2 regions of the Shewanella sp. GutCb genome follow, and region 1 is predicted to be linked to the other one. Evidence: predicted binding sites of a transcription regulator. Region 1 holds the regulator's gene; the other holds the start of a gene.
What was found. Region 1 encodes sigma-54, which starts transcription at its own class of promoters, with help from an activator protein. Its sites were predicted from a motif close to GTTGGCACGNNNNTNGNNT; they were not measured.
Positions count from the first base shown of each region.

Region 2: a site for sigma-54 is predicted at 3,146-3,164, ahead of CXF86_RS21990 (nitrate reductase). Genes of this name have one in related genera too.

Region 1 is NZ_PJBL01000020.1:47,204-54,664, reverse strand. Features, by position in the region: gene CXF86_RS12095 (calcium/sodium antiporter) at 1-217, shown strand, start outside; gene CXF86_RS12090 (KpsF/GutQ family sugar-phosphate isomerase) at 264-1,241, shown strand; gene kdsC (3-deoxy-manno-octulosonate-8-phosphatase KdsC) at 1,243-1,794, shown strand; gene lptC (LPS export ABC transporter periplasmic protein LptC) at 1,791-2,348, shown strand; gene lptA (lipopolysaccharide transport periplasmic protein LptA) at 2,412-2,960, shown strand; gene lptB (LPS export ABC transporter ATP-binding protein) at 2,957-3,688, shown strand; gene CXF86_RS12065 (RNA polymerase factor sigma-54) at 3,826-5,337, shown strand; gene hpf (ribosome hibernation promoting factor) at 5,368-5,655, shown strand; gene ptsN (PTS IIA-like nitrogen regulatory protein PtsN) at 5,658-6,101, shown strand; gene rapZ (RNase adapter RapZ) at 6,570-7,424, shown strand; gene CXF86_RS12045 (HPr family phosphocarrier protein) at 7,411-7,461, shown strand, end outside.
Region 2 is NZ_PJBL01000106.1:127,172-134,632, reverse strand. Features, by position in the region: gene cobA (uroporphyrinogen-III C-methyltransferase) at 1-322, opposite strand, end outside; gene CXF86_RS21990 (nitrate reductase) at 322-3,102, opposite strand; gene CXF86_RS21985 (tetraheme c-type cytochrome CctA) at 3,477-3,824, opposite strand; gene htpX (protease HtpX) at 4,126-4,989, opposite strand; gene bioD (dethiobiotin synthase) at 5,283-5,948, opposite strand; gene CXF86_RS21970 (methyltransferase domain-containing protein) at 5,976-6,746, opposite strand; gene CXF86_RS21965 (8-amino-7-oxononanoate synthase) at 6,802-7,461, opposite strand, start outside.

The DNA.
Region 1 (7,461 bases):
TAATATTTTAGCGGTACTTGCCATACCCGGCATTATCGCGCCAGGTGCCGTCGATGCCGCGGCAAGCACGAGAGATTTCTACATGGTACTTGCAACGAGCAGTGCGCTTGCAATACTGATATTATTGAGCGGACGCGCTAGGCAACTAAAGCCTTGGCATGGCGTTGTTCTACTCATTACATTTGTCGCGTATCAAGCGTTACTTTTCCTATCTTAAATATGAATGCGACCTATAAAGCAGTAAATTAGAGAGAGACCAAGAAATGGTAGATGAACAGCAGCTACGCCAGTGGGGCACCAAGGTCATTGATATCGAGAAAAAAGCACTCGATAACCTTTACCAATATGTAGACTCAAATGAGTTTGCCCAAGCATGCCAATTAATATTGCAGTGCACCGGCAAAGTTATCGTTATGGGAATGGGCAAATCAGGCCATATAGGTAATAAGATCTCAGCCACATTAGCCAGCACTGGAACGCCTGCATTTTTTGTCCATCCAGGTGAAGCGAGTCACGGTGATTTAGGCGTATTAAGCGAAAACGATATCGTCCTTGCTATCTCTAACTCAGGTGAATCGAGTGAGATTCTGACATTAATGCCAGTAATCAAGCGCATGGGGCTGCCGATGATTTCGTTAACAGGCAAGCCGGAATCCAACATGGCAAAGCTAGCCCATCTGCACCTTTGTATTGAAGTGCCCGAAGAAGCCTGCCCGCTGGGATTAGCGCCAACATCGAGCACGACGGCCACTTTGGTGATGGGCGATGCATTAGCGGTTGCTTTACTGCAAGCTCGCGGGTTTACTAAAGATGACTTTGCACTGTCTCATCCCGGTGGAACTTTAGGGCGTAAGCTACTCTTAAAAGTCAGTGACGTAATGCATAAAGACAATGAGCTGCCGCTGGTAAAGCATGATATCTGTATTACCGATGCGCTTTACGAAATATCTAAAAAAGGCTTAGGCATGACTGCCATTGTCGATGAGAAAAGCACTTTAGTCGGTATATTCACCGACGGCGACTTACGCCGAGTGATTGATGCAGAAGTTAACTTACGTACCACCCCCATTGCTGAAGTTATGTCTAAAGGCTGTGTCACCATTACTGATAATGTACTTGCAGCAGAAGCATTAAAAGTGATGGAAGAGAAAAACATTAATGGTTTGATAGTCATCAATTCACAGCAACAACCTGTCGGCGCACTTAACATGCTCGACATGGTGAAAGCAGGAGTTATTTAACATGTCTAAACAGGGATTCTATGGCCCGATTAGCGATGATGTTTGGCAAGCCGCCAGCAAAATCAAACTGCTTATTTGCGATGTAGATGGCGTATTTTCCGATGGCCTAGTCTATATGAGCAACTCCGGCGAAGAGCTTAAAACATTCCACACTCGAGATGGTTACGGTGTTCGCTCCGTTCTTTCTAGCGGCATTAACGTGGCGATTATTACTGGTCGAAAATCAAAAATTGTCGAAGATAGAATGACAGCACTCGGCGTCACTCATATTTATCAAGGCGTTGATAACAAGTTAAGCCCCTACAATGAGTTATTAGCACTTTACAATGTCAACCCAAATGAAGTTGCCTATATAGGTGATGATATGGTCGACTTGCCGGTGATGAAAGAGGTCGGTTTATCGGTTTGCGTCGCTGATGGCCACCCTTACGTGAAGCAACATGCTTTAATGACAACTCATATTAATGGTGGTCATGGCGCCCTTAGAGAGCTCACAGACTTGTTATTACTTAGCCAAGGTAAGTTTGAGTCGGCTCACGGGATGAGCATATGAATCGCGTCACCCTAGCGATTATCGCTTTATTTGGCACCGCACTGATCCTTTATTGGCAAGTGCAGTCTAAAAAAAGCGACCAAACGTTAGACATTGATATAAGCGAACGCCCTAACTACATCATCAATGATATGCGCAGCACTGAATACAATGAAGCGGGTCTCATTAATAGCAAAGTCACCGCCAAGCACATGGAACACTTTGAAGAAGCCAGTATGACTTACTTCACTGACCCGGTTTATTTGATCTATCCCGATGATGGTCAAGCCCAATGGCGTTTAACCGCGGCTAAAGGAACCCATAACAATTTAACCGGTAAGGTCTCATTGGAAAACAATGTTATTATCGATTCTATTAGTCCAGAAGAGCCGATCCAAACATTGTCTACCTCCTATTTAGAGCTTGATCTAGAGACGATGGTTATGACCTCTGATGAAATCATTTACGTCACTGGCAATGAGTTTGTGATTCAGGGAACAGGCCTTTATGCTGATCTTAACGCCCAAAGTGTAAAGTTGATCAGTCAAGTCGAAGGGATCTACGATGTTAAGTAAGCGATTCAAAAAACAAATATACTCACTCATGCTAGCAACCCAATAGCGGAGTAGAAGGAAGTTATGAAATACAATCAATCAATACTTGCAGGTCTGTTGTGTCTGCTTAGCATTAGTAGCTACGCGCAAGTCGATGACTTAAAGCAAGAAGTTAAAATTGCTGCTGCCAGCCAAGAAGCTGATATAAAAAATAATCAGGTGATCTTTTTTGGTCCTGTAGAAGTAACTCAGGGTTCAATTAAAATGAAGGCTGATGAATTACGGGTGTTCTCTAAAGAAGCGAGCTCAGGAAAAATACTCGTGGCTACGGGTAATCCTGCGACATATACCCAAATGATGGAAGATGGCCGCCCGGCGATGGCAAGTGCGAAAGAGATCCGTTATGAGTTGGCAACAAGAACCTTAACCTTGTTAGGTAATGCAACCTTGGAGCAAGAGGGCAGCCAAGTCACGGGTAACCGCATCAAGTACAATATCGGACTACAAAAATTAGTCGCAGAAAGTACAGGTAAAGGTAATGATCGCGTGATCACTATCATTCAGCCTGAAGCTTATCAAGAAGAGACGCCTGAAACCCCAGCCGCACCCATTAAAAAGCAGGAACAGCAATGACCCAAAAAACGCTGACCGTACGCAATTTAGCGAAAAGTTATAAGAGCCGAGCCGTTGTTCAAGATGTGAGTTTAACGGTCAAAACAGGGCAAATTGTTGGGTTATTGGGTCCTAATGGTGCAGGTAAAACCACAACATTTTATATGGTTGTTGGTTTAGTTCAGAGCGACAAGGGTCAGATCTTAATCGATGACGATGATTTAACCTTAGACCCAATGCATCTCCGAGCACGTAAAGGCATTGGCTACTTGCCACAAGAGGCAAGCATCTTTAGAAAGCTCTCAGTGCGTGACAATATCATGGCAGTATTACAGACTCGCAAAGATATCAATAACGAGCAGCGTGAAGAGCAACTTGAACACCTACTCGAAGAGTTTCACATCACCCATATCCGCGATAGCCAAGGCATGGCGTTATCAGGTGGTGAACGCCGCAGAGTTGAAATTGCTCGAGCACTGGCAGCCAACCCAAAGTTTATTCTACTCGATGAACCTTTTGCCGGCGTTGATCCAATATCGGTTATCGATATTAAAAAGATTATTGAACAGTTAAAAAGCCGTGGCTTAGGGGTGTTGATCACAGACCACAATGTGCGTGAAACATTGGACGTTTGTGAACATGCCTATATCGTAAGTCACGGAAATTTGATTGCAGAAGGCACACCTGCCGAGATATTAGATAATCAGCAGGTTCGAGCAGTGTACTTAGGTGAACAATTCAGGCTATAGTTAACCCACAGTATGCGGGTTTAATTGTATAGCATTAGCTAAGTATATGAATACAATCAAAGTGTTGACTCTTTAAGCTCTCTTCGTCAAATCACCGAGCTTCAACGTTTAATTACAGTGTAGGGAATAGCGGTAAGATGAAAGCGTCACTCCAGCTCAAAATGGGTCAGCAGCTAACTATGACTCCACAATTACAGCAGGCTATTCGCCTTTTGCAATTGTCCTCTTTAGAGCTGCAGCAAGAGATCCAGCAAGCATTAGACTCTAATCCACTGCTTGAATTAGATGAAGAGCAATCCGATGGCGAGCCTATCAGCAACGAAGATAGAACCACCAGTGACTCTGACAGCTATTCAGAGTCGGATAGCGACAATGAATACAGCAGTAACACAGATGTTGATCCACAGCAGGATAGCGCTGCGGTAGACACCTCTGATGCATTAACGCAAGATTCAATGCCAGATGAACTCCCAATGGATACTACTTGGGATGAAGTCTATACCGTGTCTTCGAATTCAAGCTCCGGCGGAATGCGCGATGATGATATGCCATTCCAAGGCGAAACCACTGAAGGTTTATACGAACATCTTGAATGGCAGAAAAATCTAACGCCTTTTTCTGATAATGACCTAGCGATTGCCACCGCCATTATTGATGCGGTTGATGAGCGAGGTTACCTTACTCAGAATTGTGAAGATATTCTTGAAGCAATGGGCGATCCAGAGATCGAGATAGACGAAGTGGAAGCCGTACTCAAACGCGTGCAGCATTTCGACCCTATCGGCGTCGCAGCCAGAGATCTCAGTGAATGTCTGCTTATCCAATTAGCTCAATATGCAGAAACAACACCCCATATAGACAATGCTCGCCTGCTCATTAAAGATTACTTAGATTTGATTGCTGGACGTGATTTTAGGCAATTGATGCGTAAGACTAAGCTCAAAGAGGATGACCTGCGTGATGCTATCACGCTTATTCAAACCTTGAACCCAAGACCGGGCCTGGCAGTCACGCGAAGTAAAGACGAATATGTGATCCCCGACGTTTCAGTGACAAAAAAGAAAGGCCGTTGGGTGGTTGAACTCAACCCCGACTACATGCCAAAAATCAACGTCAATCAACACTATGCTTCGATGGCTCGTAGCCAAAAAAATCAAGCAGATGGCCAATTTATTCGTAGTCACTTACAAGAAGCTAAATGGTTTATTAAAAGCATTGAGAGTCGTAATGAGACCCTCCTAAAAGTCTCCAACTGTATTGTGAAGTTCCAACAGGGATTTTTCGAATATGGTGATGAAGCCATGAAACCTATGGTACTCAACGACATTGCTGAAGCCGTAGAGATGCATGAATCCACTATCTCAAGGGTGACCACACAAAAGTATATGCATACCCCTAGAGGTATTTTCGAGTTAAAGTATTTCTTCTCTAGTCATGTCGGAACCGACGACGGTGGAGAGTGCTCATCAACAGCAATTAGAGCGTTTATTAAGAAGTTAGTCGCAGCTGAAAACCAACAGAAACCATTAAGCGATAGCAAAATGGCGCAACTGTTGGCAGAACAGGGGATTAAAGTTGCTCGACGTACCATCGCGAAATACCGCGAAGCAATGATGATCCCGCCCTCAAACCAACGCAAGAGTTTATAACTAAAATTAGACACTTGGAGGAATCTTTCTATGCAAATTAACCTTACTGGGCATCACATTGAAATCACTGCGTCACTGCGCAGTTATGTTGAAGAAAAATTTACAAAGCTTGAACGTCATTTCGATCAGATCAATAATGTGCACGTCATATTGAATGTTGAAAAAATGCAACAGATTGCCGAAGCACGAATTCACCTGAAAAAAGGTGAAGTTTTTGCCACTTCGGAACATGCGGACATGTACGCCGCAATCGACTCCCTGATCGACAAATTAGATCGTCAGGTTATTAAACACAAAGAGAAGCTGACCAAACACTAACGATGGAACTATGTACCATCCTGCAGCCGGAATGCACTACCTGTGCCACTCCGGGCAGTAAGAAAAAAGTACTGGAACTCATCAGCGATATTGCCGCTGCCCAGTACCCTACCCTTTCTTCACAAGAGATTTTCGAAAGCCTGTTGGCTCGCGAAAAAATGGGTAGCACAGGTATAGGCAACGGTATAGCAATCCCTCACGGGAGATTGGCTAATATTGACCATCCATTGGGCATATTAATCAAATGTGAAACACCGATATCTTTTGACTCGATAGATAAGCAACCGGTTGATATATTATTTGCCCTGTTAGTGCCCGCAGATCAATGTGAGCAACATCTCGCGACGCTGTCTTCAATGGCAGAAAAGCTTAACGACAAAGCGATCGTGAAGCAGTTGAGAAAAAGTAAGAGTGAATCTGAGTTATATGACTTAATCACTCAATAGTGAGAGGTCTCTGATCTGTCGAGCTTAGTTTTTACGCATTTTTTGATGTTCAAGAAGTACAAGACATGAGCAAAGAGAAACGCTTACACACTCTTGTAGGAATAGCTTAGAAACACTTAAACCAGTGTTCCTAAGCTATTGTTGCCGTGTTATAGGCTATTTGTGGAGAATAATTAAACTGCATTGCCTCCGTATCGTCCCACCTCGCCAAAATAATGTATAAACTGCGGTAAAAACAAACCTAAAAGTGCAACTATCTCGACGGACTCAAGTCCGTAAGTCGCTAGAGATTACCGATATACAAGCAGTAAGATTTAACGACCTAGGCATTTATTACAGCAATATTATTTATTATTACCAACTAGCCTAAGCTATTGCTTTAAGCCAGAAAAAAGTTAATCTATAATCTTGTACACCCCGTATACATTTATAAAACATTAATTCTAACTTTTATTAGGTAGTGAAAAGATGAAACTCGTTCTAGTCTCTGGTCGTTCCGGCTCAGGCAAATCAGTACTGTTAAGAATGCTAGAAGATCTCGGCTATTATTGTGTCGATAATCTACCATTGCCAATGATGGGCACCCTGCTTGAACAACTTTCTGGTAACTCAGAGTTAGTCGCTATTAGTGTTGATATCCGCAACATGCCAGAAAAAGAGAACGAATGGATTAAGCATCTGACCAATTTGCCAGAAGGCGTGGAGTTATTGAGCTTCTTTTTAAACTCTAGCGATGAAGTGCTCCTCAAGCGCTACAACGAAACTCGTCGTCTGCACCCTTTGTCTCATGCAAACATTTCATTAAAAGAAGCAATTCAGCTTGAAGGGCGCCAGTTGGAACCGCTCGCTAAGATCGTTGACCATTATATTGATACTTCTACCCTCAATATTTACGATCTCAATGACCAAGTACGTGAGATCTTATTAGGCAACGTCGATAAAGAGCTGATGATCAAGTTTGAGTCTTTTGGGTTTAAACATGGCATGCCAACTGAAGCTGATTTTATGTTTGACGTTCGATTTCTTCCAAATCCACATTGGGAGCCGGATCTCAGACCCATGACAGGGCTCGATAAACCCGTGCAAGAGTTTTTAAATCTGCACCCTACAGTCAATAAGTTTATCTGGCAGATCGAGAATTTATTGGAGACTTGGTTACCCGATTTAGAACGTAACAACCGCAGCTACCTCACTATCGCTATTGGTTGTACTGGTGGCCAGCATCGCTCTGTTTATGTCACAGAACGACTCGCTGAACACTTCAAAAAAGGCCGACATAAAGTCACTTCTAGCCATAGAGAGTTAAAAAATGCCAACGATTGAACGGCAAGTCACCATCTGCAATAAGCTCGGGCTACAT
Region 2 (7,461 bases), on a different contig from region 1:
GTTTTAGGTTTATTTGTTCTTGCGTTGCACTGGGTTTTCCAAAACCCTTACCCATGTCATACATGTCGCAATCATCAGCGGCTAATTGCAAAATATCTTTACTCACCAAATTGTCATAGACGATCGCTTGTGCTGCTGTAATCGTTCTGGCCGCCTTAATCGTTAACATATCGATATCACCACAACCCGCCCCTACAATCGTTACTGTATTGGGGTCATCGTTACCCGTGGGGTCCTTAAGCTGCAGTAGCTCTACCAACAATAAGTCACTATTTGTTGGCTTTATTGATCGCGTTAACTTGCCAATATGATTGAGTTTCATTAAGCAACCTCCTGCTTTGATTTCTGTTGTTCTGCAATAACTGAATCGGCAATATCATTCACTTGGTTTAAGCAGCTGCCACACACAGCACTGCATTTGAGTTTTTGCTGCACCGCGTCGACAATCAACGCCGTTGTTGTCGCGCCACAGTCAAAACTCACCAGCATCTGTTGCTCAATTTCATTTTCGGTCACGCCAGTACAGGCGCAGACCACTTTGCGACTACCTGCTCGTAAAACCTGGTGTAAGTATTTAATAAATTTAGTATCAAAAGGATTGTTGATAAAGGATTGAATCGCGTTAACATCAATGTCTAACACCTGCTCACATGTGATAAGTAAGCTTTTGAGGCTACCTTGGCTGAGGATGCAGTAAATCTGTTTGTCTTGATCGCGCCAGTGCATAATACGGTGGTAAGACAATGGACTGAGGTTCGCCCCACGGTGCTGTTCAAGCTCCATCATCTCAGAGGTAAAGCTCGATGTTGCCGCAATATGACGGCAGACCCCACCGCGGAGTTGCTGCTTTACGTCCCAACAAAGTTGCTGAGGATCGATTAGCGTCTGCCCCCACTCGATCCCCTGCTGCAACACCTGCTGATGTTGCAATTCAACCCATTGATTTTTAAAACCGGGTTGTTTTGAAAAAGGATCAACATGAGCGGCTGTTACCTTATTTACACCACCACTTTTGCTAAATTGCGATGACCAATGCATTGAAAGAAACGCTGTATCTTGCAATAGTGATTCATCAATCACCGCTCGAGCGATAAGTGGCTCCACTAGGTTATCGGTTTTAATTGCCACCAGCCCACCAGCCTCTAACCCATGCTTATTCAGAGTATGTGCATCGAGCATCAATTCAGGTTGATAATTTGAGGCTGCCAGTTGCTCAATATGCCCCGTTCTCGTCATGGTGTGCCATTGATCGCGACTACGACCACTGTTTAACCGCACTCGATTCTGACTTAAGGAATGATGGTCAATCACGGCTTGGATATCGCTCGCTTGAGACAATCGAGTCTCTACAAAGTGAGCTTTACCACTGTGAGTGGCAAACTGACCTTGGGTAAATAAGCGAATGTTTTTTTGGCCGATCGCATCGACATGTTCAACCGGCCATTGGGTGGGTATTAGTTGCTTATATTGCTCAGTGGATAGATCTGATAAACCCGCGAGGGATAATTGTTTTTCAGGAAAGTTTTGCTGCACTTTTACAGTGAGATTAGCGTACTCATTAAAGATATCGGCACTGTCTTTGAATGCAAACTCATCATTAAACCCAAGCTGTTTTGCGACTTCACACAGCGCCCACCAATCCGCTTTTGACTCTCCTTGAGGCTGAATAAAGCCGCGTTGACGGCTAATAGTTCGTTCACTGTTGGTGACCGTGCCTGACTTTTCTGACCACCCCTGCGCCGGTAGTAACATATCGGCATATTGAGCGGTATCGGTGTCGGCTGTAATATCAGAAACCACCACATAATCACACTGCTGTAATGCCTGTTTTACTAACTGGGTATCAGGCATTGAAACCGCCGGGTTGGTGCCCAAAATCCACACCGCCTTTATTTTACCCTTTGCCATATCGGCAAACATCTCAGTGGCGGTTAATCCTTTGGATTTTGGCAGCGCTGATGTCTGCCAAAAGTCTCCCACTAACTGCCGTTCTGGCTCCGAAAAGCCAAGGTGACAGGCTAGCTGGGTTGCCAGGCCGCCTACTTCACGACCTCCCATTGCATTGGGTTGTCCCGTTAACGATAAGGGGCCACAACCAACTTGACCGATATCACCTCGCGCCAAGTGACAGTTAATAATCGCATTAGCAGTGTTAGTGCCAGAGGTTGACTGATTAACGCCTTGGCTACTGGCTGTAACCACTTTATGATCTTGTTGGTAAAGTGCGTAAAACAATTCAATCTTATCTGCTTCAAGCCCTGTGACATCGACAATGTCGGCCTGCGTGGCACCGCTTTGTCGGGCACTATGAAGTGCTTGTTTGAAGCCTTCCGTATGACGATGTATATAGTCATCATTCAGTTGGCCTTTATCGGCTAGGGAACAGAGTAAACCATTAAATAAGTGCAGATCTGAGCCTGGAGTGAGTTGCAAATGTAGATCTGCTTGCGACGCTGTGGCTGTTAGCCGTGGATCGATTACCACAATTTTAGTACCACGCTTTGCTCTAGCAGCGAGAATTTTTTTAAATAGAACCGGATGGGTCCAAGCGGTATTTGCCCCGACTAATACCACCACATCAGCAAGTTGCAGATCTTCATAACAACCAGGAACCACATCTTCTCCAAAAGCTCGTATATGGGCACTTACCGCTGACGACATGCATAATCTGGAGTTAGTATCAACATTTGCGGTACCCATAAACCCTTTGGCAAGCTTATTGGCAACATAATAGTCTTCGGTCAGTAACTGACCTGAAAGGTAGAAAGCGACAGAATCGACTCCGTGCTCAGCGATGGTATCTTTAAAATTTTTCGCTATTTCTACTGTCGCAGCAGACCAGCTAATATTTTGATCGCCGGCCTCTAAACCTGAACGGTTTCTTCGGCGTGGGTACAGTAATTTATTCGGAATGTTTAAACTATCGATTAATGCAAGTCCCTTACCGCATAAGTCTCCAGAATTAGCCGAATGTTCACTATCACCAGAAACCGTCAATGTAGGGTGGTGTGAAAAGCTGATGCTGTCTGTTTCGATAAGATTATTAACTGTAACCCCGCAGCCAACGCCACAGTATGCACAGGTTGTTTTACAGCTTGGCATGATTAGCATCTCTTAATATTAGTATTAACTCATGCCTATCACTTCGCAAATCCTATGCCAATACACAACCAACTGTTTTATATACTAAATAAAGAAAACGAATTCATAAGTTATCATCTAATGTGCTACATGAGTGCATATTCACGCACTAAAATCAGGCAAACTATTGATAAAAAACAATGGGATAACCATAAAGAGGTATTAGCAGATTTAAAACGATAGACAAATAACAACAAGAGGACGAATCAACGGAAAAAGATCAGGTGACCACATTGAGTCACTATTGACGCCTGACATCGATTAAAAACATCAGTCTCAAATTTTTGGCACAAAAAAGCCAGCGCGAAGCTGGCTTTTATTGGTAACGGTTTAGGTTACTTAAGTATTGACTCTGCCGTACGGCCATCATCGTGACAGCTGTCACATGTTGGCTTATCACCCACGTTCATTTCGTGAGGTGCATGACAATCAGCACACATCAACATGCCATCGTGTGGTTGATGAACAGCGTCCATCTCGTCTAATGTACCGTGACAAGATTGGCATTGCTCAAATTCGTACTCGCCATCTGCAGATGGAGAACCGTCTGCGTGACATGCTTCACATCCGTCCATTTCTGCATGCATTTCAGCCAGTTCTTGGCCTTCAGCGAAAACAGCAGGAGATAATGCTAGCGCTGCGATAGCCGCACCAAAGATTGCACTTAATAGTTTTTTGCTCACAATTGTATCCTCATTTAATGTCCGCATAGTGGAAACGCTATCAGTCAGGTTTGTTTCCATCTTGCGATCAATATTATTAGCACGACTTAGCTTAATTTAGCTAAGGAATGACAAATTCGCAACTAATTTAGTTTGAAGATCATATCATTGTGGTAAATAGCAAAACGTGCGCTCCATCAAATTATACGGCTCACTTGCGCTATGAAAGCCCACAAGCGTTCAATTATCATCTTGATTTTGAGTGGTAAAAACACGATTCGGAAGTTTAACCTCCGAATCGGCTTTATTAGTGAAACATGAATTAGCTTGCTCTTAGAGCCGCAATACGTTTCTCAAGTGGTGGATGGCTCATCAATAATTCAGACATTGATTTCTTACCATTGATACCAAGTGCTGACATCTGAGCTGGCATAGCGCCTGTCTCTGGGCCTTGACGAAGCCTGTCGAGCGCAGCAATCATCTTCGCTTTACCGGCCAATTTAGCACCGCCTTCATCTGCTCTAAACTCACGAATACGAGAGAAGTACGCCACTATCATTGATGCCAAGATACCAAACAGCATATCGAGCACAAAGACAACGCCCATATAGGCGAACATACCAAGGCCTTCACCTTCTTCATCATTGCTAGACACAAAATTGTTGATAATGCCTGCAACCACTCGAGCTGCAAAAATCACAAAGGTATTAACCACGCCTTGAATAAGCGTCAGCGTCACCATATCACCGTTAGCAACGTGGCTGATTTCATGAGCGAGTACCGCTTCAATCTCATCATGATTCATACCATAAAGTAAGCCACTACTGACTGCGACCAACGAGTTGTTTTTACTCGGGCCCGTTGCAAAAGCATTGAATTCTGGCGATTGATAAATGGCCACTTCAGGCATTTTAATCCCCGCTTGCTCCGCTTGGCGCGTAACCGTCTCAACGAGCCAACGCTCGGTATTATCACGAGGCGTTGTAATGACTTCACAACCCATGGTTTTCTTTGCCATCCATTTAGAGATAGCCAAGCTGATAAATGCACCACCAAAACCAAAAATAGCAGCGAAGACTAACAGTCCACCCATGGTTGAAGTATTAACACCCAAAATAGACATCACGATTGATGCCACTAATAAGATCGCCATATTGGTAGCAATCAGTAAAAATATACGCTTCATTTAAGCTCCTGTAGGATTCATACGTTCCAGATAAACACTCTTAAAGACATAATATGTCCAAAAGTTGAAATTTCAAGGTGCGCTAAGCAAAAAACAGTTCAACTGCGTTTATCTTAGACGATTCGCTTTATTTATCAGGAGCTGCGAGTTTATGCCGTTTTTATTAATCTAATCTTAAATCGCTACTGAATAGAAGGATAAGAAGATTAATCTTTTTTAACAGAGGGATAGCCCTTAATAAAATGAACAATTTAGCGTCATTTAAAGGGCTAAAATAGCGAGGAGTTGATTGTCTAAGCGAGCAGTGTTACATCAAGGTGCAACGCCGCTTCTGCTGCTGTAGCATTACCTAGATAAGGAATATGGCCAAGAAACGGTGCTGACATCATCTGTTGTAATGCCGCTAGGTTATCTTGTTGATTAGCCATGTCAGCGTCAACTTGATTCGCAACCCAGCCCGCAATTACAAGGCCATCTCGCTCAATCGCTTCTGCAGTCAACAACGCATGATTTAAGCACCCTAGTTTCATGCCAACCACTAATATTACTGGCAGTTGCATCGCTTGCACCACTTCAGACATGAAGTGACCATCGCCTAATGGCAAACGCCAACCACCCGCCCCTTCGACAAGTGCGAAGTCGGCCCCTAAATATTGCGCCATATTGAGTTGGGCTTGGATCTTTTTCGGTGACAACAAGATATTTTGTTCGCTCGCGGCGATATGCGGTGCAATAGCCGGTAAAAAGGCAAACGGATTAACGTCGTCATAAGGAAGCTTGATGCTTGATGCTGCCATCAGCGCTAGTGCATCACTGTTTCTAAGGCCCTGTTCGGTTTGCTCACAACCTGACGCTACAGGTTTAAACCCAACCGTTTCTCCCTTTACTGCTGTTAACAATGCTGAAGACACTAACGTTTTACCGCAGTCAGTGTCAGTCCCGGTTACAAAATAAGTCATGCATACTCCAAGGTTTTTCAGCCTTTATTAACGCGTCTTTCTCGCTTTGATAAAACTGATATTATAAGTCAAAGGAAGCCCCTGCGGGCCGCGGCTTAACTCTGCCTTATTAAGCAATTTTTGCCAATCGCCTCGCCCTCTCAATGTGACGTGACCTTGATTAAGCTGACTTTTAACCTCAACGGTAGATGCACCAACACCTTTAATGGACTGAAGTAACGACTTAAAGTCATTAAAATATACCGTGATAGCACGCGTCTCTATATGCTCAATGGTCCAAACATCTTCATTAAAGCAGTCTTTTATCGTTCGTTCGCTTTTAAATCGGTTAACGTTTAAGCGGAGATCTGACAGTTGGTACAGACTATTTTCGGCTACAATACTGGCATTAAACTCCCCCCCCACGTTAAGGACTCTATTGGCTTCTGCTACCGCAAGCGGCAGATTGCTACACCATTGCAGTGCAACATTGGAATAAACCGTCGCTATTGAAGCATCCAACAAAGGTAAGTTTTGCGCATCACCACACAGCGCCTTGTAATCTGGAAAGTCTTGTTTCAGCGTGCGCAGCATTCCTTGTGCGATGTCGACACAGATAACATCTTCGATATGATTAAAACGCGTAAATGAGGTTCCGGGGCCGCAACCAAGATCGAGTAAGGGTTGAGTAGGCGACATTTTATCGAACAAATACTTAGCTGCAATTCGCTGTAAAACATCATGTGAATGGTATGAAGATGCCGCTGCGGAGAACCGATGAGCGACATCACTTTTTAACTGGTTTACCCCTGTTTTCACGACATTGGATCCTAAACGCTATGAGAGATGGAAATCATACTGATAAACAAGCGCTTTAATCATCTTGTAAAATATCAGCAAGTACGGCGACAAATGCGTTAATCTCTTCTGCGCAATGCTCTGCTGTTATGGTGATTCGGAGTCTGGCACTTCCCTGAGTTACCGTAGGGGGTCTTATTGCGCCAACCCAAAAACCATGCTCTTTCAATCGTTTTGCAATCGCAAGGGTTCTCGCACTGTCACCGATAATAATCGGTTGAATTGCAGTGGTTGAGCCCGTTAAAGTGATATCTTTTGTTTTACATACTTCTATAAAACAATCAATGTTCTGCTGTAGCTGCTCATTGAGTGAGGGACGCTCAATAATTGTTTCTACTGCAGCGCAAACAGCGCACGCCATGGCAGGAGACAACGCCGTCGAATAGATATAATGACGGGCATTGGCAACGAGGTAGTCGATTAACTCACGGCTTCCTAAAATGGCTGCGCCCTGGCCGCCGAGTGCTTTTCCAAAAGTGACTATCTGCGCATCGATATGAATATCGCCTGCAAGTGCGCTGGCGCCAAGCCCCTTGTCGCCGATAATCCCAAAGCCATGTGCATCATCAACAATAAGCCACGCATTATACTGTCTACACAGCGCCGATAATTCAGCCAAAGGCGCAATATCGCCATCCATGCTAAAGACGCTTTCAGTTAATAAAGCGCAGGGAGC